2 regions of the Pantoea rwandensis genome follow, and region 1 is predicted to be linked to the other one. Evidence: predicted binding sites of a transcription regulator. Region 1 holds the regulator's gene; the other holds the start of a gene.
What was found. Region 1 encodes LexA, which represses DNA repair genes until DNA is damaged. Its sites were predicted from a motif close to TNCTGTATGTACATACAGNA; they were not measured.
Positions count from the first base shown of each region.

Region 1 (15,947 bases):
ACCGCTTTGTCGAAGAACTCTGGCGCATTAATGCCATGCAACACAGACAAACGCTGCGCCAGCGTGCGGCTCTCTTTCTCCAGCGTGCCGCGGTTAATCGTCGGCTTGGCACTCAGAATGGCGAAGGTGATGGCAAAACGCTGCAACGTTTCACGGATACCGGCAGCCAGCAATTGCAGCGAGCGGTGACGCACTGGATTCATGCGTAACTGCCCATCATGCTCGGTAATCAGGCCTTGTCGTGCCATCTCAGCACAGAGGGCATTCAGCACGCCTGGCAGCTCGGCGTTATCCCAGCGCAGGAACAGCTCACTCTTCAGCATCGGGTAAACCAGACTCACCTGACGCAGCAGCTCCGCCTCACTGATCTCACGATGCTGCTGCACAATAGCGGCAATCAGCGATGGCATGACCAGCATGTGGTGGATGTTGTTGCGGTAGTAGGTCATCAGGACGGCCTGCTCGCGCGGCAGAATGATGATATCGCCAATGTTGTCTTGTTCCGTCTCGAACTTGTTCATGCCCATGGCGTGATCAAGCAGCGCTTCAGCACTCATCTCCGGCACAGTCGCTTCCGGCGAATAAGGCACGTTACGCAGCAGCTGGGTATAGCATTCCAGTTGCTCAATCAACTGCTCACGCGTCAGAGAACGCTGACGAGAAGCCAGCAACGCGGTGACGCACAGGTTCATGGCGTTGGCTGCACCGGCTTCGTTAATGCGCACCATCAGACGTGCCGCAATATCATTCACGGTCGGCGTCATCCATGCCGGACGCTGCGGTTCAATCGGATCGATCGCATCACGCCATTCCGGCACGTTTTTGTTCAGATAGTTCATCAACGGCAGGGGTTCGCCGAAGTTAACGTAGCCCTGGCCAAGATTGCGCAGTTTACGTAACCCGCGCACCATCTGCAGGAAACTCTCTTTCTCTTTGGCCGCGCCACGTAACTCTTTGGCGTAAGTACCCACTTCCATGACGTGTTCATAGCCGATGTAGATCGGAACAAACGTAATCGGACGGCTACCGCCGCGCAACATGGCTTGCAACGTCATCGACAGCGTGCCGGTTTTAGGATCCAGCAGTCGGCCCGTGCGTGAGCGCCCGCCTTCAACGAAATACTCGACTGAATATCCGCGGCTGAACAACTCGCCCAGGTATTCACGGAACACCGTGGAATAGAGTTTGTTGCCCTTGAAGGTACGACGGATAAAGAAAGCGCCCAGGCGACGGAAAATCGGACCCGCTGGCCAGAAGTTCAGGTTGATGCCGGCCGCGATGTGTGGCGGCACCAGGCCCTGATGGTAGAGCACGTAAGAGAGCAGTAAATAGTCCATGTGACTGCGATGGCAGGGCACATACACAATTTCGTGGCCATCTTGCGCCAGCTGACGCACACGCTCGCCACCGTTGACGTTGATGCCCTGATAAAGACGGCTCCACAGCCAGCCCATCACGCGGTCTGTGACGCGAATGGCCTCATACGAGAAGTTCGCTGCGACCTCTTCCATCATCTCAACGGCATTCTGCTGGGCTTTCTCGTGCGAGATTTTTTTGCTGCGCGCTTCATCTTCAACCGCTTTTTCAATCGCTTTGGATTGCAGCAGCTTATTGAACAGATCCTGACGTGCGGGCAGACGTGGCCCGACTGCAGCCAGACGCTGACGCGCGAAGTGAATGCGTGCCACGCGTGCCAGCTTCTGGGCAATCGACTTATCGGTGCCGTGCTCTGTCGCCATCTGGCGCAGGGAAACGGTTGGCGAGAAGCGCACAAAGCTGTCACGTCCGTGCCACAAAATGGCGAAGAATTTCTCTACACCATTAAGGATGCGCAGATGCGGCGTATCTTCACCCTGGATTTCACGTCCTGGCGCACGACCAAACATGACCGCAACCGGTAACATCTGGACGTCGAGATTCGGATTACTGCGGTGCAAATCGAGGTAGTCGTGGAATAGCTTCACCGACTCAGGATTGGCAACGAAATAGGGGAATACGCGTGGGCCATCGTGAATAAACACGTGACGCGGCAATAGCGTGCCGTCGATCTCCAGCGGAGCCAGCGGATCGGGCAGATCATGTTTCAGGCACTGCGCCCGGAGAGTGAGCAGGTCAGCCTTTGAATCATAAGGCAAAACATACATCACTGGACGCGTCGGATCGATCCCGTGTTCTGAGACAGGATCGGTCGGAATGACCTTACTCTTTACCAAAAAAGAGAGTGGTAAATTCAATAGTTTGTAATAAAGTTTACGCCAACCTGACATAGACAACTTAAAGCCTCTTGTTAGCAAAGCGCGGCAAGCATACCAGAAAGTGCAACGAAGATCTGTGGCTTACACGACCTCAAACAGCCCACATATTGACGCCAAATCACATCAAGGGTTCCAAAGCATGGCAAATAACGTCACCGGTATTCAAAGAATAGTGAATGCAGCCGGTTATTCCTGGCAGGGCTTGCGCGCCGCCTGGCAACATGAAGCCGCATTTCGTCAGGAAGCCATTGCCGCACTGGTGGCGATTGTGGTGGCCTGCTGGCTGGATGTTGATGCGATTTCCCGTGTGCTGATGATTGGCTCCGTGGTGCTGGTGATCATCGTTGAAATCCTGAATAGCGCCATCGAAGCGGTGGTGGACCGCATTGGGCAAGAGCGCCATCCTTTAGCCGGACGAGCAAAAGATATGGGCTCAGCGGCGGTATTGCTGGCTATCTTACTGGCTCTGTTTGTCTGGATCGCGCTGCTCTGGTCGCATTTGCGATAGGTATTCCAGAATCTTCAAACCGCTGATTTTTCCCTCTGTTTTGGTTTTCATTTCGCCAATACCTGTATATACTCACAGCGACTGTATAAACAACCAGGGGGCGGGATGAAAGCGTTAACCACCAGGCAGCAACAGGTCTATGATCTGATTCGCGACCACATTAACCAGACCGGCATGCCGCCAACGCGTGCGGAAATTGCTGCGCAACTGGGTTTTCGCTCGCCCAATGCTGCGGAAGAACACCTGAAAGCACTGGCGCGTAAAGGCGTCATCGAGATTGTATCCGGCGCATCTCGCGGCATCCGCCTGCTAATGGAAGAAGAAGTCTCCGAAGGGTTACCGCTGATCGGTCGCGTGGCCGCCGGTGAGCCGCTGCTGGCGCAAGAGCACATCGAAGCGCACTATCAGGTTGATGCCAATCTGTTTAAACCTACCGCTGATTTCCTGCTGCGCGTGAGTGGTATGTCGATGAAAGACATCGGGATTATGGATGGCGACTTGCTTGCAGTGCATAAAACTCAGGAAGTCCGTAATGGTCAGGTTGTGGTGGCGCGTATTGATGATGAAGTGACCGTCAAGCGCTGGAAAAAGCAGGGTGCCATTGTGCATTTGCTGCCAGAAAACACCGAATTCCAGCCAATTGTAGTCGATACCCGTGAGCAGGCTCTGACCGTTGAAGGTCTGGCTGTGGGTATCGTACGTAACGGCGAATGGCTTTAATCTCTCGTTGAATTCCCCCGCTGCGGTTGGTCACTGTACTGACCGCAGTCTGATACACTGATTTTCCTCCTCAGGCTGATTGCCGGTTAATGGTCCGATTGGCCAGCGCAACAATGGAACGGGCGAATGCGGCTGTTTTCCTCTTCAGATAAAGCATTGTGGCGGCTGGCGCTGCCGATGATTCTCTCCAATATTACCGTTCCGCTGCTCGGTGTCGTCGATACGGCAGTGATTGGCCATCTCGATAGTCCCATTTACCTCGGTGGCGTGGCGGTAGGTGCAACGGCGACCAGTTTCATCTTTATGTTGCTGCTGTTCCTGCGCATGAGCACCACGGGTTTGACTGCGCAGGCGTTTGGCGCGAACGATAAAACCGCCCTGGCGCGGGCGTTGACGCAACCTCTGTTGATCGCTCTGGTGGCGGGCGTGCTGTTTTTATTACTGCGCGCGCCCTTCAGTTTGGTCGCAGCCTCATTAATGGGCGGCAGCCCGGAAGTGCAGCACCAGGCACAAATTTTTATCAACATTCGCTGGCTTAGCGCACCGGCGACCTTAGCCAATCTGGTGATTTTAGGCTGGTTGCTCGGCGTGCAATATGCGCGAGCGCCGATGGTGCTGCTCATTGTCGGTAACCTGGTGAATATCCTGCTCGATCTCCTGTTTGTGCTGAAGCTTCACTGGGGCGTTGCGGGTGCGGCGGCGGCAACGGCGGTGGCAGAGTACGTCACGCTGGGAGTGGGGTTATGGATGGTGGTACGTGTGCTTAAGTTGCGTGGCATTTCTTTCAATCTGCTAAAACAGAGTTGGCGTGGTGATGCGGCACGCCTGTTCCGGCTCAACCGCGACATCATGCTGCGTTCGCTTATGGTGCAAATCTGTTTCGCGTCACTCACCTTGCTGGGCGCGCGTTTAGGGCCAGATGTTGTTGCGGTGAATGCCGTACTGCTGATGTTCCTGACGTTTACGGCCTATGCGCTGGATGGTTTTGCCTATGCCGTGGAGGCCTGCTCCGGTGAAGCGGTGGGAGCACGAGATCGCAGTCGCTTATTACTGATTTGGCATGCTGCCTGCCGTCAGGCCGGTATCGTTGCCCTGGCGTTCGCCGCCATCTATGCGGTAACCGGCCCTCAAATTGTGGCGTTGCTCACCTCGCTTGAGCCACTGCGAGAGATGGCCGATCGTTATCTTGGCTGGCAGGTGATTCTGCCGCTGATCGGTGTCTGGTGTTATCTGCTGGACGGTATGTTTATCGGCGCCACGCGTGGGCGTGAAATGCGCAACAGCATGGTGATGGCGGCAGTGGGTTATGGGCTTGCCTTACTGACACTCCCGTGGCTCGGTAATCACGGCTTATGGCTGGCGGTGACGGTGTTTCTTGCCTTGCGCGGCTTGACGCTCTGGTGGATGTGGCGACGTCACTGGCGACACGACAGCTGGTTCACTGTTTGAATAAGCGAAGCGTAACCTACAGATTATTCTGTATTTTTTGCGTAATCCTATCTGGCTACTATAATTATCTCAAACGGCGCAATTGAGTAGCGCGTTGTGTGGGTGATTTCCTGATTTATTAGGAGAACATCGCATCTCACTCAGGATGATGTGGAGGATTATGATGAACAAAGACGAAGCGAGCGGTAACTGGAAGCAGTTTAAAGGGAAAATGAAAGAGAAGTGGGGCAAGCTGACGGATGACGATATGACGGTCATCGAAGGTAAACGCGATCAGCTTGTGGGTAAAATTCAGGAACGCTACGGCTATGCGAAAGACCAGGCCGAAAGTGAAGTGAAAGACTGGGAAAGTCACAATAAAGATTACCGCTGGTAACCGAAATTAAGGAAGATGCTCCTACCCCGCCGATCACCCGTCGGCAAGGCACAAGGAAGTGCCACTCACCCTTTTCTCACTCTCTTTTTCGTATCAATCTCATGATCGTGATCGCAGCTATCGTGATGATTGCACGCTGCGACTTCTGCGCAGTTCTCGCACAAACCATGGGCTTCAATAACCGTGTGGCGCAGTGAGAATCCGGCCTGATCGGCCAATCCCGAAATAATCTTTTCTACGCCGTGTGCGTGTTTTTCACTGACTGCCGCACAACCATCACACACCAGCATCACCGAAGTATGCGCAGGCTCGTCGAAATGGTGGCAAACCACATAGCTGTTATTCGATTCAACACGATGAATAAAACCCTGCTCCAACAGAAAATCCAACGCGCGGTAAATGGTCGGAGGTTTAGCCTGTGGCTCGCTGATGCGGAGTTGATCCAGCAGATCATAAGCACTGATCGAACCATTCTGCTCAGCCATTAAACGCAGCACTTCAGCGCGTTGAGTGGTCAGGCGCACGCCGCGGTCAAGGCAAAGGGATTCTGCCTGAGTAAGCAGTTGTGCGGGCGTGAGGTTTGACATAAGTGTTCTCCAGGTTGCAGGCGATGTTATTTTATCACACAAACTTTTACCCTGCTGTGATTGCTTTTTACCCGGTTAAAGTCCAGGAAAAATCTCGTTAATCAATAAATTAACTTAACCTTCCTGTTGTGCTGATAAAACCGCTCATTTCAGACCCTACATTAGATCAGTCATATAGCGTAATTATCACGCTATTTTTGCTTTGCAACTCACCGGGTTAGCGTCTAAGGTTCAAAAGGTCTTAAGTAATATCTGGCATCAATTTAGGCTTTGTTCATTTTTCTGCATAACTAAACAGCAGAATGGTGTGGTTGTATCCAATTCTGCGAACAGCAGTGCTATTTCCTTTTAATTCACAGCAATGATGCGTTAGCCAGGGTTCAGAATAGCGGCTAACTAAACTGTTTCGTTTCTGAGTTATTCAGCGACATTTCAAAGGTGATGGCAGGCTCATGGTGAAGACATTATTCAGGCACAAAAAAGTAGCTTATCTTGTTGGTTTGAATGCAGTATTTCTTTCTTCTTCAGCTCTGGCAGCAGGTACATGGTATGACGCGCGTAACGATGCCATGGGTGGCACCGGCGTCGCTTCGTCAACCTGGAGTTCAGCGGTGCTGGCTAACCCGGCATTGATGACCAAAGCCAAACCTGAAGATAACGTCAGCGTCATATTCCCTTCAGCCGGTGTACAGGTTACCGACAAAGACAAATTAATTAACAAAGTTGATGACATCACGGACAGTGTTGATCGTTATAAACAACTGATAGATGATTTCGATTTTGCTGATTATCTCAGAGGTTACCCGGAGCTGAAGGCTGCGGCAGGCGATATGGCCAATCAGCTTCAAGATTTGAAAGGTAATAAAGCTAACGGCACTGCGGGAGTCGCTTTTGCCGTCACTGTTCCAAACGATACGCTGCCCTTTGCCTTTATTACTAAAGCCTACGGCACGGCACATGTGCGCGCCAATGTGGTTGATAGCGACATCACCTATCTGCGTGGTGTCGCGGATGGGAGCATCACGCCAAGGCCGGGCGATCAGGATAACCTGCGTTCGAGCGGCAATGGCCTTGCGGCGTTAGTCACCGATTATGGCGTCTCCGTTGCACATGAATTTGATGTCGCTGGCCATCCGGTTTCTGTGGGCGTGACACCAAAGCTGCAAAAAACCTGGCTGTATAACTACACCGCCAGTATTTATAACTTTGATAAAAGTGATATCAACAACAGCCAATACCGCAGTTCCGATACCGGCTTCAACATTGATGCAGGCATCGCGACCGACTTTGGTGAGCATTGGACGTTGGGTGTGACAGGGCAGAACCTGATCTCACGCGACATCGACACCAAAACAGTGGAAGGCTACCGCGATACCTATCAAATCCGTCCGCTGGTCACGTCAGGTCTGGCCTGGAACTACGGCGCGTTCACCCTGGCAGGCGATGTTGATTTGACGCAAACCAAACGTTTCAAATCGGAAGAAAGCAGCCAATATGCGGGAGTGGGTGCCGAGTATCGCGTGCTGGATTGGTTAGCATTGCGCGCGGGTTATCGTGCGGATATGAAATCAAATGATGCCAATGTGTTTACCGCAGGTCTGGGCGTTTCACCGTTTAACAACACGGTGCATCTGGATCTTGCTGGTTCAGTGGGTGACGATAATACCTGGGGCGGCATGCTGCAGCTCGGATTTAACTTCTAATTGCGTCATTTCACATCACGCTAACATTCACCCTGAAATGGCGTGAACATGCTCACAAAAACAGGTCGCCATTGGCGGCCTGTTTCATTATTGGGCGCGGAATTTGTGATCGTAATCAATCAGCGAAGCTGTGCCAGATTCAACTGGGAAAGTAGCCAATCTTTAAAGCTATCTAACGCGAAGTGGCGATGCTGATGCCGTGGGAACACCAGGTAATGGCCGATATAGTGAATCTCCTGGGTGGTCTCAATCAGCGGACAAACTAAGCGCCCACTGGCAAGCTCTCGTTCTGCTAATAATTTGGATTCCAGCACCACCCCCAGACCATCAACGGCAGCGGCAATCGCCATAAAACTGCGGTCAAAGCGCAAACCATAATGGCGCGGGGGCGTCAGGTGATTGGCTTCAAACCAGCCCTTCCATTGGTAGAGTTGCACATCGCACTGAATCAACGATTGGTGATAGAGATCCTCCGGGCAGCGAATGCGTGCGGCAATCTCTGGTGAGCAAAGCGGTGTTAACTCCTCCACGGCCAGCGGGATTTTCTCGTAAGGCGAGGGGCGCGGCTCGCCATAAACAATATCTAAATCATAGTCATCCTGCTCAAAGCGCGCATATTCGGTGCTGGCTGAAAGACGCAGATCAATATGTGGATGCGCGGCAATAAAGCTTCCGAGACGGGGTAATAGCCACTGATGGGCAAAGCTTGGCGCGGTGTGCAGACGCAGTGGTCGCGATTCATCAGCGGTGACGAGCGAAAGCCCACGCTGCATCTCATCAAATCCCCGCTGGATGTGTTCCAGCAAGATTGCCCCTTCTTTGGTTAGCATGATTTCGCGCGTACTGCGCTGAAACAGGCGCGTGTCGAGCGTCTCCTCCAGCTTACGAATCGCATGACTAATGGCGCTAGGCGACAAATCTAACTCTTGCGCTGCGGTGGTAAATGCTCCTGTACGGCCTGCGGCTTCAAACGCGCGCAACAGCGAAAGTGGGGCTTTTTTTAATAATGTCATTTGTGAATCCCATTCAACAGTTGATGCATTTTTTGCTTTTGTCGGCAGAGGTCAAGGCTGAGTAATCTGCTGCTAAACGGCAAGCAGGTGAAAATGGCACGTGAATCCGCTGCAGCTTTCACCATGACAGATCGCTCTTCTGCTTGCCAACTCTGCTGATTTTCTCTTCTTTCAGGAACAGATATGACGACTCTTGCAGAACCGGAATTGAGCCTTACACAGCGGCTGTCACAGCACGCTTATCGTATTCGTCGCTACGCGTTGCAAATGGGCGAAGTACAGGGGCAAGGCTATATCGGCCAGGCTCTGGGACTGGCTGATATGCTGGCTGTTGCATGGTGCCATGCGATGAATTACCGCGCGGATGAACCTGAATGGGAAGGCCGCGATCGTTTCCTGCTGTCCCACGGCCACTATGCGATTGCACTATATGCGGCGCTGATTGAAGCGGGCGTGATTCCTGTGGAGGAGTTGGAAACGTATGGATCTGATGATAGTCGCTTACCGATGTCGGGCATGGCTACCTACACGCCAGGCATGGAAATTTCAGGTGGATCGCTCGGACAGGGGCTGACGATTGGTGTCGGTATGGCATTGGCATTGCGTCATAAAGGAAATCCGGCTTTTGTTTACAACTCGATGTCTGATGGCGAACTGGATGAAGGGGCAACCTGGGAAGCGGCGATGGGAGCGGCACATCATCAACTGAGTAATTTGATCGTCATGGTGGATATCAACCAGCAGCAGGCAGATGGCCCCTCTGGCAAGGTCATGGGGTTTGAACCGCTGGCAGATAAGTGGCAGGCGTTTGGCTGGCATGTGCAGCGTGTGGATGGCAATGACATTGCTGCTGTGAAGCAGGCATTTGATCGGGCACGCGCGTTAAACGAACCCAAGCCGCGCGTCATTCTGCTGGACACGCTAATGGGTAAAGGCGTGCCATTCCTGGAAGCGCGTGAAAAGAATCATTTTATTCGTGTGGATGCTGACGAGTGGCAACAGGCCATCGCCATCCTCGATCAGGCTCAGGAGGCCACGCAATGAGCAGCATCACCACAGAGAAAAAGCCACGCCTGACAACGTCGGCGATGATTGCCTCCATTGCCGCAGAAGGACAAGCCACGGTTGCTGCGCCCTTTGGTCATGCGCTGGTCAAAGCTGCTGCGACCCGGCCGTCGATCGTTGGGTTGACTGCCGACCTGTCAAAATACACCGATTTGCATATCTTCGCCCAGGCCCATCCGGAACGTCATTTCCAGATGGGCATGGCGGAGCAGCTGTTGATGGGCGCAGCCGGTGGCATGGCGAAGGAGGGCATGACGCCATTTGCTACCACCTATGCGGTGTTTGCCACGCGTCGTGCCTACGACTTTATGCATCAGGTGATCGCGGAAGAGCAGCTGAATGTGAAAATCTGCGCTGCGCTGCCGGGGTTAACCACCGGCTACGGCCCAAGCCATCAGGCCACTGAAGATATCGCGCTGATGCGGGGTATTCCGGGCATGACCATTGTTGATCCTTGTGATGCGCTGGATACGGAACAAGCCGTTGCCGCAATAGCCGATCATCAGGGGCCGGTTTATATGCGTCTGTTGCGCGGTAAGGTGCCGCTGGTGCTGAACGAATACGATTATCAATTCGAACTGGGCAAAGCCAAATTGCTGCGTGATGGCCGTGATGTGCTGCTGATTTCCAGTGGGATTATGACAATGCGCGCACTGGAGACAGCAAAAGCGCTGGCAGCCGATAACGTCGATGTTGCGGTATTGCACGTGCCGACCATTAAGCCTCTGGACACTGAAACCATCATCACCCAGTGCCGGCGTGCCGGGCGTTTAGTGGTAGTGGTTGAGAACCATAGCGTGGTCGGCGGTTTAGGTGAGGCGGTGGCGACCACGTTAATGCATGCGCAGGTCATGCCCGTGTTTCGTCAAATCGGCTTGCCAGATCAATTCCTGGCTGCGGGCGCGCTGCCCACTTTGCACGACCGCTACGGCATTTCCACAGAAGCGATGGTCAGCGCGATTCGCGTCTGGCTGGCATAACGACGCGAAAGGAGAACAGCATGAAGGTGATATTTGTCGGCACCGGGGCAATTGGCGTTCCTATGGCTTGCCAGATTCAGCGTGCAGGGCATGCGGTAATCGGAGTGGATGTGTTTGAAGCGTCGCGTCAGCGTGCTCAGGCGCAGGGGATTGAAGCGGTGAGTCGCATTGCAGAAGCACCTGAAGCGGATGTGGTAGTGGTGATGGTCGCCACGCCACAGCAGCTGCAGGCGCTGGTGGCGGAAGCGCTGCCGCAGGTGGCTGGTCAGCACTGGGTCATCATGTCCACTGTCGGGCCGCAAGCGGTGCGTGAGGCGGCTTCTTCACTGATTGCTGCCGGTGCGCAGGTCGTGGATGCACCGGTCACGGGCGGAACCGCCCGCGCCAGCACCGGTGAGTTAGTGATTTTTGCTTCCGGCGCACCTGCCGCCATTGCCCTTGTTGAGCCGGTACTCAAAGCCATGGGATCGGTGTCGATCGTGGGTGATGAGGTTGGCGAGGGGCAGGGGATCAAAGTGATCAATCAGCACCTTTGCTCGGTGCATATTGTGGCAGCCGCGGAGGCGCTAAATCTCGCACAGTCGCTGGGGTTAGCTCCCGCTCAGGTATTGAAACTGGTCGAGCGCGGCGCGGCGGGATCGTGGATGTTGTCAGATCGTGGTCCGCGCATGCTGGAGGGGACTGATGTCTCGGTCTCCAGCGCCATCAATATCTTTGTCAAAGATAGCGGGTTAGTGGCAGAGGCGGCGACCGCCTGCCACGCTGAGGTTCCGCTGTTACAGGTCGCTCATGCTCGTTATCTGGCGGCAGCAGAAGCCGGATTGGGGCAACGTGATGACAGCAGAGTGATTGAGACCTGGAGCAAACCTGCAAATTAACCGCTCCATCACTGCTGCCCGAAAAATACGATAATACCGGGGTAACACATGAACACGACTTCTGTACCTGCAAACACCCGCGACAATGCGGCGAAAGTCTCTTTCGCCTCAATGATTGGCTCAGCGGTGGAGAGCTATGATTTCTTTATCTATGGCACCGCCGCTGCAGCCTGGTTCGGTAAGATCTTTTTCCACACGCAAGAGCCCATCGTCGGCATTCTGGCGGCATTCGCCACCTTAGCGGTCGGCTTCCTGATGCGCCCGTTTGGTGGTTACCTCGCCGGCCATTTCGGCGATCGCTATGGCCGAAAAACCGTACTGTTCTGGTCATTACTGGCAATGGGCGGTGCCACCGTACTGATCGGTGCGTTGCCAACCTATGAGCAGGCTGGCGTGCTGGCACCGATCTTGTTGATCTTATTACGCATGATCCAGGGGATCGGATTCGGTGCCGAGTGGGGCGGCGCGGTGTTAATGGCATTTGAGCATGCGCCCGTGAAAAAGCGCGGTTTCTATGGCGCGGTGCCGCAGCTCGGGATCCCGCTCGGCCTGCTGCTGGCGAATGGCTCTTTCCTGCTCTCTGCGGCACTGTTTGAAGGTGATTGGGTTTGGCGCATGCCGTTCCTGATCTCTTTTGTGATGGTGGCCATCGGCATCTTTATTCGAATGCAAGTCGCGGAATCGCCGGAATTCGAGAAAGCCAAAGCAGATAAGCAGATTGTGCTACAACCCGCGCTGGAGGTCATTCGTCGCGACTGGCGTACCATCGTCAAAATTATGGGGCTACGCCTGGCGGAGACGGGTGGCTACTACATCACCACCAGTTTTATGTTGTCCTATGTGGTGCTGGCGGAAATCACAGATACGCGCCATGTGTTATGGGGCACGCTGATTGGTTCAGCGCTGGGGCTCGGCAGCCATCTGCTGTATGGCGCGCTAAGTGATAAGGTGGGACGTCGCCCAATATTCCTGATTGGCGCCATCTTCACCATTCTGTTTGGCATCCCCATGTTTATGCTGATCAATACCGGTGCAGTGATGATGGTGATTGTCGCTGTCGCCCTGTCCCTGCTCTTCAGCCATGACCCGATATTTGCCGTAGAGTCGAGTTGGTTCTCCGAACAGTTTCCGGCCAACGTCCGTTCCTCGGGGATTTCATTGGGCTACAACGGCGCTTCCGTGGTGGCGGGGCTGTTACCGTTCATCGCAACAGGCGTGTATGGCATGGTCGGCTGGATCGGACCGGCGGTGATGTTCTCGTTACTGGGCGTCATTTCAACCTGGGTCGCCTTCAACACACGGGAAACCGCGCCGGTGAAAGTGGGCGAGCCCTCTCTGCCGGCTTCATCAACCTCAACAGCCCCGACGGTGTGAGTGAAACAACGGGCGGCTGTGTCGCCCGTTATTGCTGTGGTATCATTGCGCAGTTTCTCGTCACTCACCTAACTCCGGATTTACTGCGTTTCATGACCGATACTTTCTCTTCGCAACGTTTTTCTATCGCTCCGATGCTGGACTGGACCGATCGCCACTGCCGTTATTTTCACCGTAAGCTGAGCGGCGATACGCTGCTGTATACCGAAATGGTGACCACGGGCGCCATCATTCACGGCAAAGGCGATTACCTGGCTTACAGCGAAGAGGAGCATCCGCTGGCGCTGCAGTTGGGCGGTAGCGATCCGGCAGCTCTGGCGCAATGTGCGAAGCTGGCGGAAGCGCGCGGTTACGACGAGATTAACCTTAACGTCGGTTGCCCATCCGATCGCGTGCAGAATGGGCGCTTTGGTGCCTGTCTGATGGCTGACGCCGCGCTGGTCGCAGATTGCATTAAAGCGATGCGCGATGTGGTCAGTATTCCGGTGACGGTGAAAACCCGTATCGGAATTGATGAGCAGGACAGCTACGCATTTCTGTGTGATTTCATTGGTACGGTGGCCAATAAGGGCAACTGCGATACCTTTATTATCCATGCGCGTAAGGCATGGCTTTCTGGTTTAAGCCCGAAAGAGAACCGTGAGATTCCGCCGCTGGATTATCCGCGTGTCTATCAGCTGAAGCGTGATTTTCCGGCGCTGACCATGGCGATTAACGGCGGCATCAAGACGCTGGAAGAGGCGAAAGTGCATTTGCAGCATATGGATGGCGTGATGATGGGGCGCGAAGCGTATCAAAATCCCGGCATTCTGGCACAGGTCGATCGTGAACTGTTTGGTCGTGATACGCCGTCTGTCGATCCGGTCGCAGTGGTTCGTGCGATGTATCCGTACATCGAAGCGGAGCTGAGCAAAGGCACCTATCTGGGACACGTTACACGCCATATGCTGGGCCTGTTCCAGGGCATTCCTGGCGCGCGCCAGTGGCGTCGTTATTTAAGTGAGAATGCCCATAAGCCGGGTGCCGATGTACGAGTGCTGGAAGCGGCACTGTCGCTGGTCGCGGATAAGATTCCACAGGAAGCCTGATTGTAGGTGAGTCGCGGTGGGCCGGTGTGCCCGGCCATAAAAGGGCAGTCCGATCGCAAAGGAAAATGCCGATCTGCTGCGCGAACATTCGCCCCATTTTTGTGAAACGGCCCGATGCTGCGCATGGCTGAAAAACGCGCTCAGCGTATTGATCTCTGGCGCGGAAGCTTTGCTTTTCTGGCGGGCCTTTTCTGCCCCTTCAGAGGAGCATCGCTGCCGTTAATACGGTTTAAAATGCGCCAATAATTAGTGAATTTCATCACTGCTGAAATACCCCTCTGAATATAACCTCTTATTTTTCAGTGTATTAACTGTTTAACTATATTGGCACGTATCTTGTAAAGCACTCTGTGTTACTTACACAGGAGAGCCTTCGTGGAAATTTTATTTGTTATCGGCTTTTTTCTGATGCTGTTGCTGACTGGCGTTTCACTGCTGGGCGTTATCGCTGCATTGGTTGTTGCCACCGTTGTGATGTTCCTCGGCGGGTTATTCGCGCTTGTTATCAAATTGTTACCTTGGCTGGTGTTGGCGGTGGTAGCCGTGTGGCTTTATCGCGCCTTTACGACACCAAGCGGTGAAGTGAAATTGAACAGACTGAAAAGAAAAATCAGCAAGTTAGAGCGGCGTGGTTGGCGCTAAATGCGGGAGCGATCACAGAGTCGGTAATTGCTTAGTACGAATCTGCAATTAAACATATTTTTTACTTATGTTTTCTGTCAGGATGCGTAAAGTAATTCAAAACGAATTCATCGCCGCTGACCCTACACCAGCGCGAACTATAAAAAGAAAGAAAAAAGGGCTTCCTTCGGGAAGCCCTTAACTTTTTAGGGAATCAGCAAGCTGGAACCTTGCGTGGCGCGGCTCTCAAGAACCTGATGCGCGCGCACCGCATCGCTCAAGGCAAACTTCTGCTCTTCTGGCACCTTCAACTGAATCGCACGACTGGCGATTAACGAGAACAACTCGTTGCTGGCGTTATCCAGTTCCTGACGATTGGTAATGTAACCAAACAGCGAAGGGCGTGTGACAAACAGCGAACCTTTCTTGTTCAGAATCCCAAGATCGACGCCGGTGACGGGGCCCGAGGCATTACCAAAACTCACCATTAAGCCATGACGACGCAGGCTATCGAGAGACGGTTCCCAGGTATCTTTCCCCACCGAGTCATACACAACCGCGACCTTTTCACCGTCAGTCAATTCACTGACGCGCTGTGCAATATTCTCTTCGCGATAGTTAATGGTTGCCCAGGCGCCGGCATTTTTTGCAATCTGCGCTTTTTCGGCGGAGCCCACGGTACCAATCAGATGCGCGCCCAGCGCTTTAGCCCACTGACAGGCAATCAGTCCCACGCCGCCCGCTGCGGCATGGAACAGGAAGATTTCATCGGCTTTCACTTTGTAGGTCTGACGCAGCAAATACTGCACGGTTAAGCCTTTCAAAAACGAGGCTGCACCTTGTTCAAAGCTGATGCTCTCCGGCAGGATCACCAGACGCTCTTCCGCCACGTTATGCATTTCGCTATAGGCACCCAGCGCGGCCTGACAATAGACCACGCGATCGCCGGGCTTAAAGCGCGTCACGCCTGAGCCAACGCGTTTCACCACGCCAGCGGCTTCTGTGCCCAGCCCGGACGGGAAAGCCGCCACCGGATAGAGCCCGCTGCGCACATAGGTGTCGATATAGTTGATGCCAATCGCCTTGTTTTCGACCTGAACCTCATGTTCAGCGGGATCGGCCAGCTCAAAATCGACCCATTGCAGTACCTCCGGGCCACCGTGTTGGTTGAACTGAATACGCTTTGCCATTCTGACTCCTGTGATTGTTCATCCTGGGACGGTATACTTGCGCGTCCCTTTCACGATCGGTAATGCATTCACTATGGCAGGAAATAAACCCACCAACAAATCCAACGAACCCCGCGATCGTCAGCTGGAAGGCGTGAAAA
Region 1 covers NZ_CP009454.1:151,214-167,160, reverse strand. Annotated here, with positions in the region: gene plsB (glycerol-3-phosphate 1-O-acyltransferase PlsB) at 1-2,267, opposite strand, end outside; gene LH22_RS00730 (diacylglycerol kinase) at 2,395-2,763, shown strand; gene lexA (transcriptional repressor LexA) at 2,869-3,483, shown strand; gene dinF (MATE family efflux transporter DinF) at 3,610-4,932, shown strand; gene LH22_RS00715 (CsbD family protein) at 5,096-5,308, shown strand; gene zur (zinc uptake transcriptional repressor Zur) at 5,374-5,895, opposite strand; gene traF (conjugal transfer protein TraF) at 6,348-7,598, shown strand; gene LH22_RS00700 (LysR substrate-binding domain-containing protein) at 7,718-8,611, opposite strand; gene LH22_RS00695 (transketolase) at 8,795-9,655, shown strand; gene LH22_RS00690 (transketolase family protein) at 9,652-10,656, shown strand; gene LH22_RS00685 (NAD(P)-dependent oxidoreductase) at 10,677-11,534, shown strand; gene LH22_RS00680 (MFS transporter) at 11,583-12,908, shown strand; gene dusA (tRNA dihydrouridine(20/20a) synthase DusA) at 13,001-13,996, shown strand; gene pspG (envelope stress response protein PspG) at 14,372-14,638, shown strand; gene LH22_RS00665 (quinone oxidoreductase) at 14,824-15,807, opposite strand; gene dnaB (replicative DNA helicase) at 15,881-15,947, shown strand, end outside.

Region 2 (15,947 bases), 140 kb from region 1:
ACGAGATTTTGTTCGAAACAGACGCCATGCGCGCTGAAGCGCTTAACCTGGTGGTCGATTTTTTCGAGCGCCACGTTTAACTCATTTTCCGACATCAATACCAGAGGTTTACATGTACCACATCGTCGCATCCGACCTGGATGGCACGCTGCTCTCACCGGAACACCGCCTGACACCTTTTGCTCGCACCACGCTGCAGGAACTGGTGGCGCAAGATGTTCACTTCGTTTTCGCCACCGGTCGTCACTATATCGACGTGGGCCAGATGCGCGATAACCTCGGCATTCCGGCGTACATGATCACCTCTAACGGTGCTCGTGTGCACAATGCAGCAGGTGAACTGGTGTTTAGCCATAACCTCGATGCCGATATTGCCAGCGAACTCTACGGTTTGCAGTATCACGATGAGCATATCCTGACACACGTGTATCGCGACGATGAGTGGTATATGAGCCGCCATCGCCCGGAGGAACAGGACTACTTCCGCGAGTCGGTGTTTAACTATCAGGTGTACCAGCCAGGCATGCTGGAAACCGACGGTATCAGCAAGGTGTTCTTTACCTGTGACGATCCTGAGCGTCTGGCGCCACTGGAACTGGCGATTGAAGCGCGCTGGGGCGATCGCGTGAATGTCAGTTTCTCACTGCCGACCTGTCTGGAAGTGATGGCGGGTGGTGTATCGAAAGGGCATGCACTGGAAGCCGTCGCCAAACAACTCGGATACTCATTGAAAGAGTGCATCGCTTTTGGCGATGGCATGAATGACGTGGAAATGCTGAGCATGGCGGGTAAAGGCTGCATTATGCGCAATGCGCACCAGCGCCTGAAAGATACGCTGCCAACGTTAGAAGTGATTGGCAGCAATGCTGAAGATGCGGTGCCGCATACGCTGCGCAAGCTGTTCCTTGCTTAAAAAAATGGGCCGGAATCACCGGCCCATTCTCGTTATGCCATCTGCTTCTTGTGCTTATGTTCACTGATCATGGTGAGCAGCAGTAAAATCACGGCTAACACCGATCCGGCAATCATCACCATGAAGCCACCATCCCAGCCGAAGTAATCCACGGTGTAACCGACAATCGCACTGGCTGCCACCGATCCACCAAGATAACCAAACAAACCGGTAAAGCCCGCGGCGGTACCAGCGGCTTTTTTCGGCGCCAGCTCCAGCGCGTGCAGACCAATCAGCATCACCGGGCCGTAAATCAGGAAGCCAATGACGATCATGCACAGCATATCGATACCTGGATTGCCTGGCGGGTTAAGCCAGTACACCACCGTCGCGATGGTCACCAGCGTCATAAAGAACACGCCGGTCGCGCCACGATTGCCTCGGAACACCTTGTCCGACATCCAGCCGCACAGCAGGGTGCCGGGAATGCCTGCATATTCATAGAAGAAGTAAGCCCACGAAGATTTATCCAGCGTGAAGTGCTTCACCTCTTTCAGGTAAGTGGGTGACCAGTCGAGAATGCCGTAACGCAGCAGATAGACAAACACGTTAGCCAGCGCGATATACCATAGCAGCTTATTAGGCAGGATGTACTGCATGAAAATCTGCTTTGCCGTTAACTCCTGCTCGTGGTTGTCGTTGTAATCGGGCGGGTAGTCGTTCTTGTAAGCTTCAATCGGTGGCAGGCCACAAGACTGCGGCGTATCGCGCATCAGGGCAAAGGCAATAATGGCGATGAGGATGGCACCAAACGCCGGCATATAGAGTGCGGCTTTCCAGTCGTTAAACCACGCCATACCCAGCAGGAACAGCAGTGGGGGAATGCCGCCGCCCACGTTATGGGCGCAGTTCCACACCGAGACAATCCCGCCGCGCTCCTTCTGTGACCACCAGTGCACCATGGTGCGCCCGCATGGCGGCCAACCCATACCCTGGAACCAACCGCACAGGAACAGCAGCACAAACATCACCATGATGCTGGAGGTGGCCCACGGCACAAAGCCCATAAAGAGCATCACCGCAGCGGCCAGAATCAGTCCGGCAGGTAAAAAGACGCGTGGATTTGAACGGTCAGAGACGGAACCCATGATGAACTTGGAAAAACCGTAGGCGATGGAGATTCCGGACAGCGCAAAGCCAAGATCGCCACGCGAAAAGCCCTGCTCAACTAAATAGGGCATCGCCAGCGCAAAGTTTTTACGGACCAGGTAATAGGCGGCATAGCCAAAGAAAATGCCGATGAAGATTTGCCAGCGTAGCCGACGATAAAGCGGATCGACACGATCGTCAGCGACTTGCGGCTGATGCGGTGCCGGTTTGAAGATACTCAACATGTATGTGGCCCTCCAGGGCGCGATATTTTTATAAATTCCCAGCAGGTTGGGTCAAAAGCCCTCTGGCGTAACAACAAAACCAAAGTTCCATTTCGCGCAAAGGATAGTGATGGTTGCGCCACGTTACTGTGATGTGTGACACAATTGTTACACTTTGATGACATTAAAGAGCGATATAAACCAAAAAATGTTGGTATTCGCGCATGAAGCGTCGGGGCTTTTGGGTTTGGAAGGGGAATCCGTTGCTGCGTCGAATGACATTCACTGCATCCGCAATCCGCGAGCTGATTTCGGCAGTGGACCTCATCTCAATGAGAGAAGAGGATTCGGCGATTTGTTTGATTTTAATTTGACCACTCGTCAACCAGAAATTTCAGCCCGTCCACGACAGTTTGTTTACACTAGCGCCACTGTTCATTTTGGGATCAATACCGTGCTGTTACTGATCGTTACCACCATTTTGTGGGCTTTTTCCTTTAGTTTGATAGGGGAATACCTTGCGGGCCAGGTTGACTCCTGGTTCTCTGTGTTGATGCGCCTTGGGTTGGCTGCGCTCGTTTTTTTGCCCTTCCTGCGCTGGAAGGGCTATCGCGCCTCAACCATCCTGCTGTACATGCTGGTGGGAATGCTGCAACTCGGCGTCATGTATCTGCTAAGTTTTGAGGCTTATACCTACCTCAGCGTGACAGAATTCCTGTTGTTTACCGTGATGACGCCGCTCTACGTCACGCTGATTTACGATTTGCTCAGCAGACGTCGGCTGCGAATCGGCTATGCCTTCAGCGCGCTGCTGGCGGTAGCCGGTGCGGCCATCATTCGCTATGACAAAGTTAGCGATCATTTCTGGTTCGGTTTGCTGCTGGTGCAGGCGGCAAACATCTGCTTTGCCATCGGTATGGTCGGCTACAAGCGCCTGCAGGAAACCCGCCCAATGCCGCAACACACGGCCTTCTCGTGGTTCTATCTTGGCGCGGTGATCATCGCCATCATTGCGTGGAGCTTGTGGGGTAACCCGAACAAACTGCCGACCACCTCACTGCAGTGGGGCATTCTGGTGTGGCTAGGCGTGGCGGCTTCCGGGCTGGGCTATTTTATGTGGAACTACGGTGCGACGCAGGTCGATGCCGGTACGCTGGGCATCATGAACAACATGCACGTGCCGGCGGGCTTGCTGGTGAACCTGGCGATCTGGCAGGAAAAACCGCACTGGCCGAGCTTTATTGCCGGGGCGATTGTCATTTTCGCTTCGCTATACGTGCACAAGCGTTGGGTGGTGTGGCATGGGTCCAAAAGCGATGCCTAAATGGCCGAGCTGAATGGCTAACAAGCACGTTGCTTTGCTCTGTTATCAAAGCGACGCTAAAAGCTTAAGAGAAGGGATGGCGTGGCAGTGGAGCAAAGCGTCCGAGCCATAGATGACGAGGCCGATCCACAGGGAAGTAAGATTCCTTCGTGATCGGAGCGGCCTGCATCTGACCTGATATCAAAGCGACGCTCAAAGCTTAAGGGAAGGGATAGCGTGGCAGAGGAGCAAAGCGTCCGAGCCATAGATGACGAGCCGATCCACAGGGAAGTAAGATTCCTTCGTGATCGGAGCGGCCTGCATCTGACCTGATATCAAAGCGACGCTCAAAGCTTAAGGGAAGGGATAGCGTGGCAGAGGAGCAAAGCGTCCGAGCCATGGATGGCGAGGCCGATCCACAGGGATGTGGGATTCCTTTGCGATCTGCCACGCTATCCCTGACTGAGCACAAACACACAGCAATCAGCCCATTCCTGAAAAGCCATCAGCCCTTTTTCGCAGGCGCCGCAGGACGATTCATCATCGTCAGTCCCTTCAGAAAGTTACGCAGAATCTGGTCACCGCACTCGCGGTAGTTCTTATGGTCCGGATTACGGAAAATCGCACCGACTTCAGCCTGTGAAATCTTAAAGTTTGCCTTCTCCAGCACCACGGGAATATCCGTGGTCTTCAGCGCAAACGCGATACGTAGCTTCTTAATGAAAATATTGTTATTCATACGGCGTTCAACCGAAGGTGCGGGCGCATCTTCACTCTTACCGCGACGGAAGAAAATCAAACCGTTGAGGAAATAGCCCATCAGCACGTCCGGCAACTTACGGAACGCCGCATCATCATCCTTCTTCATCCACGCCTGCACATCCTCCAGCGGCACTTCACTGCCCGCTAAGGCAAAAATCTCCACCACTTTGCTATCGCTCAAATCAAGCATATAGCGCACGCTGCGCAGAACATCGTTACTCGTCATGGTGAAACTCTCTTGGTCGCGGATTGAGGCGGCGCATTATAGAGCAGGCCGGGCAGGGATAACAGCACGGGCGACACAGGTCGCCCATGGGATGATCAAGAAATTGACTGCAATGAACCCGGGCGAGCGGCATCGCGTACAAACGGCAGATGGTCACAGGCGTGCTGGCGGGCGAAGCGCACAAAGGCTTCTAACACCGGCTGACGCTGCTCACCATCGCGCACGGCGGCATATAAACGGCTCCACAAACCCTCACCCAATGTTTTGGTCACCACCAGACCCTGCTTTTCAAAACTCTCCACCACCCAATGCGGAAGGGCCGCAATACCCATCTGTGCTGACACCATCTGAATCAGCAACAACGTATTGTCCACACTCTTCAACGCCGGACTGATACCTGCAGGCTGCAGGAAATGACGCCAGATATCGAGACGCTGACGCTGCACCGGATAGATCATCAGCACCTCATCGGCTAAATCTTCTGGTGAGATATGTTCCAGCTTTGCCAGCGGATGGTCCGGGGCCAGCACCAGACGCACCTCAAAATCAAACATCGGCGTATAGAACAAACCGCTGCGCGGCAGGATATCGGAGGTCAACACCACATCCAGTTCGCCCTGCTGCAAGGCGGGCTGGGGATCAAAAGTCACACCCGATTTAAAATCGACCACCACTTGCGGCCAGCTCTGGCGGAAATTATTGAGGGCCGGCGTCAGCCACTGAATGCAGCTGTGGCATTCAATGGCAATGCGCAGCGTGGTCTGATGCGGCTCGTGGCATGCCTGCAACGCCTGCTGAATCTGCGGCAAAATCTGCTCGGCCAACTGCAGCATGATTTCCCCCTGTGGCGTAAACCGCAACGGCTGGCTCTTGCGCACAAACAGGCGAAAGCCCAGCCGCTGTTCCAGATCGCTGAACTGATGAGATAACGCCGATTGTGTCTGATGAAGCTGAGCGGCGGCAGCGGCCAACGAGCCGGTATTCTGCAACGCCTGCAGCGTTCTCAGGTGTTTGAGTTCGATCATGAGAGTCCTTCACATCGAGATTGAACAAATTGCGCTTGAGGAACATACAGTACCCGCAGATTATGGCGGTGTAAACATCTGGACGGCTAAACATCTCAAGCAAGCGCCACCGCCACATGACTTTCGTCCAGTTCAGGCGTTCAGCGGACGGCAATTTCACTCGCTGGATGAACGTAAACGGGCTCGACTCGTTAAGCATATCTGGAGATCACTAAATGACCATTCTGAACCATACGCTCGGTTTCCCTCGTGTCGGTCTGCGTCGTGAACTGAAAAAAGCACAGGAAAGCTACTGGGCAGGCAACAGCTCACAGGAAGCGCTGCTGGCCGTGGGGCGCGAGCTGCGCGCTCGTCACTGGCAACAGCAGAAAGACGCGGGGGTGGATCTGCTGCCCGTGGGCGATTTCGCCTGGTACGATCATGTGCTGACCACCAGCCTGATGCTGGGCAATGTGCCGGCGCGCCATCAGAACCAGGATGGATCGGTCGATCTCGATACGCTGTTCCGTCTGGGACGTGGCCGCGCACCCAGCGGTGAACCTGCCGCCGCCGCTGAAATGACCAAATGGTTCAACACCAACTATCACTATATGGTGCCGGAATTCACGCAAGGCCAGCAGTTCTCACTGAGCTGGACACAGCTGCTCGAAGAAGTGGACGAAGCATTGGCGCTGGGTCACCCGATCAAACCGGTGCTGCTGGGGCCGGTCACTTACCTGTGGTTGGGCAAAGTCAAAGGTGAGCCGTTTGACCGCCTGTCGTTGCTGACAGCGATTCTGCCGGTCTATCAGCAAGTGCTGGCTGAACTGCATCAGCGCGGTATTGAATGGGTGCAGATAGATGAACCCGCGCTGGTGCTGGAGCTGCCACAGGAATGGCGTGAGGCGTTCAAGCCTGCCTACGATGCGCTGCAAGGTCATGTAAAACTGCTACTGACGACCTACTTTGACAGCATTGGTCAAAATCTCGATGTCATTAAGACGCTGCCGGTTCAAGGTTTGCACGTTGACCTGGTGCATGGCAAAGATGACATCCAGCATATTCACCAACAACTCCCGACCGACTGGCTGCTCTCAGTCGGGGTGATCAACGGCCGCAATGTCTGGCGTGCCGATCTCAGCCGCTGGTTCGATCGCCTGAAACCGCTGGTCGGGCAGCGTAAAAATCTGTGGATTGGTTCCTCCTGCTCGCTGCTGCACAGCCCGATCGATCTCAGTGTCGAAACCCGGCTCGATGCGGAAGTGAAAAGCTGGTTTGCCTTTGCTTTACAGAAGTGTGCTGAGCTGAAGTTGTTGAGCCAGGCGCTCAATAATAACGATGCGGCCTCGCTGACGGAGTGGAGCGCGCCGATTCGTGCTCGTTCTCATTCTTCGCGCGTGCACAATGCCGCAGTGGGTGCACGTCTGGCGAATATTCAGGCCAAAGACGTTGAGCGCGCCAGCCACTATGACGAACGTGCCAAAGCGCAGCGCCATCGCTTTAATCTGCCAGCCTGGCCGACCACCACGATTGGATCCTTCCCGCAAACCACCGAAATTCGCGGCCTGCGACTCGACTTCAAAAAAGGCAATATCGATGGAGGCCACTATCGCACCGGCATCGCGGAGCACATCAAGCAGGCGATTGCCGAACAGGAACGGCTCGGGCTGGATGTGCTGGTGCACGGCGAAGCAGAGCGTAATGACATGGTGGAATACTTCGGCGAAAACCTCGATGGCTTCGTGTTTACGCAAAATGGCTGGGTGCAAAGCTATGGCTCTCGCTGTGTGAAGCCGCCGGTGATTATCGGTGATGTCAGTCGCCCGCAGCCGATTACCGTTGAGTGGGCGAAGTACGCGCAATCGCTGACTGATAAGCCAGTGAAGGGTATGCTCACCGGCCCCGTCACGATTCTGTGCTGGTCATTCCCGCGTGAAGACGTGACGCGGGAAACCCTTGCTAAACAGATTGCACTGGCGCTGCGTGATGAAGTGGAAGACCTGGAAAAAGCCGGGATCGGGATCATTCAGATTGATGAACCCGCTCTGCGCGAAGGCTTACCATTGCACCAGTCGGACTGGGCTGCGTACCTGACCTGGGCAGTTGATGCCTTCCGCCTCAACGCGGCTGTGGCGCAGGATGAAACGCAGATCCACACGCACATGTGTTATTGCGAGTTCAATGACATCATGGATTCGATAGCGGCACTGGACGCGGACGTGATTACCATCGAAACCTCACGCTCGGATATGGAATTGCTGGATGCGTTTAAAGCGTTCGAATACCCGAACGAAATTGGGCCAGGTGTGTATGACATTCATTCCCCGAACGTACCCAGCGTGGAATGGATTGAAGATCTGCTGCACAAAGCGGCTCAAAGTATTCCGCCCGCACGTTTGTGGGTCAACCCGGACTGTGGTTTGAAAACCCGCGGCTGGAGTGAAACCCGGCAGGCGCTGGCGAACATGGTGACCGCCGCGAAAAAGCTGCGCGCAGAATCGGCGTAATCGCGATAAACAGGGGCGCCGTGCAGCGCCCCTTGTTATTACGCGTTGGGTGCAACGCCATACTGCTTAAACCAGGCCAGCATCCGTGCCCAGCCATCAGCGGCTGAGTCAGCATGGTAGCTTGGGCGATAATCGGCATTAAACGCGTGTCCCGCTTCCGGATACACCACGATCTCCGCTTTGGCATTGGCGGCATGCAGCGCCTGACGCATCTTATCAATGCTCTCTAACGGGATGCTCTCATCCTGACCGCCGTACAATCCGAGCACCGGTGCGTTAAGATCGACGGCCACATCGATAGGATGTTTTTGTTGTTTGAGGGTTTTCTCACCCTCTAACCGACCATACCAGGCCGCCGCCGCCCGCACCTGCGGATTGTGCGCGGCGAACAGCCAACTGATGCGTCCGCCCCAGCAGAAGCCCGTGATTGCCATGCGACGAATATCGCCATCGTGGCGTGCGGCCCAGTTGGCAACGTGATCGAGATCGGACAGCACCTGAGAATCGGGCACCTTGCTGACCAGTTCTTTGAACAGTGTCGGGATATCACTGTAGTCACCAGGATCGCCTTCACGGAAATAGAGTTCAGGTGCAACCGCCAGATAACCTTCCAGCGCCAGACGACGGCAGATATCTTTAATATGCTCGTGAACGCCAAAAATCTCCTGCACCACCAGAATCACCGGCAGCTTGCCTTCATAGGATTTGGGGCGGGCATAATAAGCTGGCAGGTTCTCTCCCTGGCTGGGAACAGACGTTTCACCGGTGTGAATAGCGTCACTGACGGTGGTAATGGTGCTGCTGGCGATGGGCTGAACGGCTGGGGCAAAGCCGCCGGCTGCTGATTTTTGTGCCATATTGTCTTCGGTTTTCATTGTTCTCTCCGTGCTAGCAAGTGCGCAATCACGTAACTATAGCCTGGCCCAGGAGCAAGGCTGACGTAGGGTTCAGAGGGATGTGTACTTATGTTCTTCTTCTCTATTAACACCGCCACCCGAACTTACGCAGTACCGCTTGTAGCAATTCGGAATTGCCGAGCTGCAATGTGTGATGAAAATCACATAATAATTTCCTGATAATGTAAGTTTCATTGTCGATGGTGAAATAAATCACATATTTATGTGGCGCTCTCACGTAGAGTGACACGCATATCCCTTATCTATCAGGAGTCTGTTATGGCCCAGTCTGACGTTTTCCACCTTGGTATCACTAAAGCCGATCTGAAAGGAGCCACACTGGCTATCGTTCCCGGCGATCCGGAGCGTGTGAAAAAAATCGCTGCGCTGATGGATAATCCACAGCATCTGGCTTCGCACCGTGAATTCACCACTTACCTCGCGGAAGTGGATGGCAAGCCGGTGGTGGTCTGTTCTACCGGTATCGGCGGTCCATCGACCTCTATTGCGGTGGAAGAACTGGCGCAGCTCGGCGTGCGTACTTTCCTGCGTGTGGGCACGACCGGGGCGATCCAGCCGAATATCAATGTCGGCGACGTGCTGGTGACCACTGCTTCGGTGCGTCTTGACGGTGCCAGCCTGCACTTTGCGCCGATGGAGTTCCCGGCAGTGGCCGATTTCACCTGCACCACCGCGCTGGTGGCCGCAGCAGAAGCCTGCGGTGCCAAAACGCACATCGGTATTACCGCTTCTTCTGACACCTTCTACCCGGGGCAGGAACGTTACGACACGTTCTCAGGACGTGTGGTGAATCGCTTCCAGGGATCAATGCAAGAGTGGCAGCAAATGGGGGTTCTTAACTATGAGATGGAATCCGCTACACTGTTAACCATGTGCGCCAGTCAGGGGCTGCGAGCGGGCATGGTGGCGGGTGTCATCGTTAACCGTACGCAGAAAGAGATCCCGGATGCCGCGACCATGAAACAGACCGAAAGCGATGCGGTGAAAATTGTTGTAGAAGCCGCGCGTCGCTTAATTTAGTGCGCAAGGCAGCAGGAATTACGGATAAGGAATTCCCTGCTGCCATCACATTGCGCACGTTTTTCAGCTGATACTGAGAAAACAACTATGCGCAAAACGGTTTCTGCTCCGCGTCCTGCCTTTAATCCTACTCCCGCTGCTGCGCAGTCTCGTATTGAGAGCGTGGCAGCACGTTTTCGCCAGGCAATGGCGGCCTCTGACTTCCCCGTGGCACGTCAGTGCTGTGAAGAAGTTTTGCGCGTCATGCCGCAAAATATGCAAGTGCTCAGCGACTATGCGCTAACGCTGATGCGCGTGGGCGAGTACAAAAAATCCTACAAAACCTACCAAAAAATTTATCAGGCCCCAGCCGCACAGCGTGCGCAGGCCTCTGACACCTGGCTCGATGGCTTAACGGAAGTGTGTGGCTGGCTGGAAAAGCACGATGAAGTGGCACGTTACGGCCGCGAGTCGCTGGAGAAGTCGGACGCGATCTTTCGTCAGGGCCACACAGTGGCGTATCCCGCAGCAGCGCCACCGTCTTTCAATCCCACGAACCCAACTGAAAATATCATCTCATTCAGTCTGTATGGCGGCCAACCGCGCTACTGTGAAACGCTGATCAAAAATATCGACGTTGCGCGCGAGTTCTATCCCGGTTGGATGTGTCGCATCTATCTTGACGACAGCGTGCCGCAACACGTCTGGCAGCGTCTAAAGCAGTCGAATGTCCAGTTAGTGGATATGTCACATGAGAAGACCCTATTCCCGACGCTGTGGCGCTTTCTGGTGATGGATGATCCCCGCGTAAAACGCTATATCGTGCGAGATGCGGACTCCCTGCTGTCGGAGCGTGAAGTGGCGGCGGTAGAAGCCTGGCTGCAATCGCCATGCTGGTTCCATCATATGCGTGATTACTTTACGCATACCGAACTGCTGCTGGCGGGCATGTGGGGCGGCTGTCATGGCGTGTTCCACAACGTTGAGCAGCAGATACGCGACTTTATCGGCCAGTACAGCGGCAGTGAACGCTTCACCGATCAGTACTTCCTCAAAGTGGCGTTGTGGCCGACGGTGCGCGAAAGCCTGCTAAATCATGACGACATCTTCCGATTCCATCATGCCCAGGCGTGGCCCGCACACCCGCCAATTCGCTGGCAAACCGAGCGTTTTCACGTCGGCAGCAACGCCGGGTATTCCAGCATGGCGGGCAAGGTGGAGAATGTTGATAACGGCTGGCAGCAGGTTGAACTCACTCACAATGGACAAAGCTGGTGCTATCCCGCCAAAGTGAAGGGCAGTGAGTGGCTGTTGCCGATGCCGTTTTTCCTGATTGATGCATGGAAAGCGGGTGATTTGACGGTGAAAGCGCTGTAAATCATACGCCAGCTACACAACAGTCTGGACATTCATACAGTAGCGACTTACCTTTTCCCTCAGCGAAACGATCCGCGGGGGGATTATGGATCAGCAACTTATCATTAGCGGCGCACTGGCGCTGGCCGGACTGGGCCTTGGCTGGATTTTGGCCCAGTTGCGTGCCGGACACCAGTACGCCAGCTTCACTACCGAACGCCGCCTGCTGGAAGAGGCGCAACAGCGCCAGCAGCAGCAACTCGAACTGTTACAGCAGCAAATTCAGCAGCGCGAGCAAGAACTGCGGCAGCTTCATGGCACGCTTAGCGGTGCACAGGAACGGCTGCAACAGCTCGATTACTGGCGTGGTGAGAGCGAACAGCTTAGCCGGGAATTGCGTAATCAGCTGGAAGTGAACAGTGCGCAGGAAGCTGAACTGCGTGAAGTCACCATCCGTTTAGAAGAGACGCGCTTTGGCGCAGAAGAGAAGCAGCGCCTGCTCACTAACAGCGAACAGCGTCTCAGCGCACAGTTCGAGAATCTGGCCAACCGCATCTTTGAAAACAGCGGACGTCGGGTGGATGAGCAAAACCGGCAGAGCCTCAACGGGCTGATTGGTCCGCTGCGTGAACAGCTGGATGGTTTCCGTCGTCAGGTGACGGATAGCTTTGGCCAGGAAGCACGCGAACGCCATACGCTGGCCCATGAAATTCGTCAACTGCAGCAGCTTAACGCGCAAATGGCGCAGGAAGCGGTCAACCTCACAAAAGCGCTAAAAGGCGACAATAAAATCCAGGGTAACTGGGGCGAAGTGGTGCTGGCGCGGGTGCTGGAAGCTTCCGGTCTGCGTGAAGGCTATGAATACCAGACGCAGGTCAGCGTGCAGTTGGAGCAGCAGGGCAGGATGCAACCGGATGTGATCGTGCGGTTGCCGCAGGGCAAGGATGTGGTGATTGACGCCAAAATGACGCTGGTGGCTTACGAACGCTATTTCAACGCAGAAGATGAAGCCACGCGTGAGCAGGCGATTCAGGAGCACGTCAACGCCATGCGCGGCCATATTCGGCTGCTGGGACGAAAAGATTATCAACAATTGCCCGGTTTACGCTCTCTGGATTATGTGTTGATGTTTATTCCGGTCGAGCCCGCGTTCTTGTTGGCGATTGATCGGCAGCCAGAGCTGATCAGCGAAGCGCTGCAGCAAAACATCATGCTGGTAAGCCCGACGACATTACTGGTGGCACTGCGCACCATCAACAACCTGTGGCGTTATGAGCACCAGAGTCGCAATGCACAACGCATCGCCGACCGAGCTACGCGGTTGTACGATAAAATGCGACTGTTTGTGGATGATATGAGCGGTATCGGTCACAGCCTCGATAAAGCGCAGCAGAGTTATCACCAGGCGATGAAAAAACTGTCAGAAGGGCGCGGCAATTTGATTGCGCAAAGCGAATCCTTCCGCGCGTTAGGTGTGGAGATTAAACGGCCGATCAATCCCCAATTGGTCGAGCGAGCGCAACCGGAGGAGGCGGGCGAAAATTGGGCGGACGATCCCGAGCCCAATGAAAATGTGGCAGATTCCTCCGCCGCTTCTCTGCGCCGCATCAACGAATAGCACGGTGGTCGCGTGCTCGCGTAGCGCGACTCTGATACACTTCGGCAAGAATTGTTTGTGGAACAGGTAAACCCGATGGCAGATGAATCACAGCAGGAAACTACCCATTTTGGCTTTCAGACCGTCGCGAAAAGCGAAAAGGCCGATAAAGTCGCGGACGTGTTTCATTCCGTAGCGGCAAAATATGACCTGATGAACGATTTGATGTCGTTTGGCATCCATCGTGTCTGGAAGCGTTTTACCATCGACAGCAGCGGCGTGCGTCGTGGTCAGCGTGTGCTGGATCTGGCCGGCGGTACCGGTGATTTGACAGCAAAATTCTCTCGCCTGGTGGGCGAGACGGGTCAGGTCGTTTTGGCTGATATCAACAGCTCGATGCTGAAGATGGGCCGCGAGAAGCTGCGCAATATGGGCGTGTCAGGCAACGTTAGCTATGTGCAGGCCAACGCCGAAGCGCTGCCGTTCCCGGATAACTATTTCGATTGCATCACCATCTCTTTCGGTTTGCGTAACGTCACCGAAAAAGAGAAGGCACTGGCCTCGATGTTCCGGGTGCTGAAACCAGGTGGACGCTTGCTGGTGCTGGAGTTTTCCAAACCGCTGCTGGAACCGCTGAGCAAAGCCTACGATACCTATTCCTTCCACATCCTGCCGCGTATTGGGCAGCTGGTGGCGCAGGATGCCGAAAGCTATCGCTATCTGGCAGAATCGATTCGTATGCATCCCGACCAGGAAACCCTGAAGGCGATGATGAACGATGTGGGTTTTGAAAATACCACCTATTTCAACATGACCGGCGGTATTGTGGCGTTGCATCGCGGCTTTAAGTTCTGATTGATCATGACTTTTACCCCGCTTATCACGGGCGGCCTTGAAACCGCCCTCAATCGTGTTCTGTATCGTGATCGCAGCCTGAAAGCCGCGCGTCAGCGTCTGGTGGGTAAAGTGCTCATGCTGCGCCTGCAGGAACTGGATTTCCCGCTGGTGCTGGTGTTTAGCGAATCCCAGCTGGATGTGTTGAGTGACTGGCAAGACAGCAGCGATTGCAGTGTCAGCTTACGCCTCAGCACCTTGCCAAAACTGCGCGATCGCCAGCAGCTGACCAGTTTGATCCGCAGCGGCGAGCTGGATGTGGAAGGCGATTTACAGGTCGTGCAGCAATTCTCCGCACTGATGGATCTCGCCGAACTCGATCCGGCCGAGTATTTGGCTCCATGGATCGGCGACATTGCCGCGCAGGGTGTCAGCCAGGCCGCTCAGCAGGCGCTGAAGTTTGTGCAGCAGCAGGTGACGCGTCGGCAGGATTATCTCGGTCAGGTGCTGACGGAAGAGTGGCGTGTCGCCCCCGGCGCACTGGAGCTGGCGTGGTTCTGTGAAGAGGTTGAAGCGATGGAACGTTCGCTTAATGCGTTTGAAGCGCGTTTAGCACAGCTGGAGGCGAAATGACGCTGGGAGAAATTCGGCGCTTATACTTCATCATCAAGATCTTTCTGACTTACGGGCTTGATGAACTGATCCCCCACATGCGCATCACACTGCCGCTCCGCATCTGGCGGCGCTGCATCTTCTGGATCCCTAACAAGCACAAAAATGAATCGACGGGCGTGCGTATTCGTCTGGCGATGGAGCAGCTTGGCCCGGTCTGGATTAAATTTGGCCAAATGCTGTCAACGCGCCGCGATCTCTTCCCACCGGCCATCGCCGATGAACTGGCGGTGTTGCAGGACCGCGTGGCGCCGTTTGATGGTCTGAAAGCCCAGCAGCAGATTGAACAATCCATTGGCGGCCCTGTCGACACCTGGTTTGACGACTTTGATATTAAGCCGCTGGCTTCTGCGTCTATCGCGCAGGTGCATACGGCCACGCTGAAGTCTAACGGCCGTGACGTGGTGATCAAAGTGATTCGCCCGGACATCCTGCCGGTGATCAAAGCGGATATGAAGCTGATTTACCGTATGGCGCATTGGGTTCCTCGTCTGTTGCCGGATGGTCGTCGTCTGCGCCCGGTTGAAGTGGTGCGCGATTACGAAAAGACACTGATTGATGAACTCAATCTGCTGCGCGAGTCGGCGAACGCTATTCAGCTGCGTCGCAACTTCGAGCAGAGCCCGATGCTGTATGTGCCGGAAGTGTTTTCGGATTACTGCAGCGAATCGATGATGGTGATGGAGCGCATTTACGGCATTCCGATTTCCGATGTGGCGACGCTGGAGAAACATGGCGTCAACATGAAGCTGCTGGCAGAACGCGGCGTGCAGGTGTTCTTCACCCAGGTGTTCCGCGATAGCTTCTTCCATGCGGACATGCATCCCGGCAATATCTTCGTCAGCTACGACCATCCAGAAGATCCGCAGTACATCGCGATTGACTGCGGTATTGTCGGTTCGCTGAATAAAGAAGATAAGCGCTATCTGGCGGAAAACTTCATTGCCTTCTTTAACCGTGACTACCGCAAAGTGGCGGAACTGCACGTGGATTCAGGCTGGGTTCCCCCGGATACCAATGTAGAAGATTTTGAGTTCGCCATTCGTACCGTGTGTGAGCCAATTTTTGAGAAGCCGCTGGCTGAGATTTCATTTGGCCACGTGCTGCTGAACCTGTTCAACACGGCGCGTCGCTTCAATATGGAAGTGCAGCCGCAGCTGGTGCTGTTGCAGAAAACGCTGCTTTACATTGAAGGCATTGGCCGCCAGCTCTATCCACAGCTCGACCTGTGGAAAACCGCAAAGCCGTTCCTTGAAGATTGGATCAAAGATCAAATCGGCATTCCTGCGATTCTGCGTGCGGTGAAAGAGAAGGCGCCATTCTGGGCCGAAAAACTGCCGGAGCTACCTGAACTGTTCTACGACAGCATGCGTCAGCATAAATTATTGCAGCACAGCGTCGATAAACTGGTCAGCGATATGAATGCACAGCGCACGCGCCATCACAAGGCACGTTATCTGTTTGGCGTAGGGGCTACACTGTTATTAAGTGGCACCGCAGTGCTG
Region 2 covers NZ_CP009454.1:295,690-311,636, reverse strand. Annotated here, with positions in the region: gene pldB (lysophospholipase L2) at 1-80, shown strand, start outside; gene yigL (sugar/pyridoxal phosphate phosphatase YigL) at 113-913, shown strand; gene glpT (glycerol-3-phosphate transporter) at 946-2,286, opposite strand; gene LH22_RS01345 (carboxylate/amino acid/amine transporter) at 2,720-3,589, shown strand; gene LH22_RS01340 (DUF1456 family protein) at 4,074-4,556, opposite strand; gene metR (HTH-type transcriptional regulator MetR) at 4,652-5,581, opposite strand; gene metE (5-methyltetrahydropteroyltriglutamate--homocysteine S-methyltransferase) at 5,797-8,067, shown strand; gene LH22_RS01325 (dienelactone hydrolase family protein) at 8,106-8,942, opposite strand; gene udp (uridine phosphorylase) at 9,243-10,004, shown strand; gene LH22_RS01315 (tetratricopeptide repeat protein) at 10,092-11,360, shown strand; gene rmuC (DNA recombination protein RmuC) at 11,446-12,957, shown strand; gene ubiE (bifunctional demethylmenaquinone methyltransferase/2-methoxy-6-polyprenyl-1,4-benzoquinol methylase UbiE) at 13,033-13,791, shown strand; gene ubiJ (ubiquinone biosynthesis protein UbiJ) at 13,798-14,403, shown strand; gene ubiB (ubiquinone biosynthesis regulatory protein kinase UbiB) at 14,400-15,947, shown strand, end outside.
Region 2: metR (HTH-type transcriptional regulator MetR) is a predicted target of LexA. The motif match lies at 5,614-5,633, and genes of this name have one in related genera.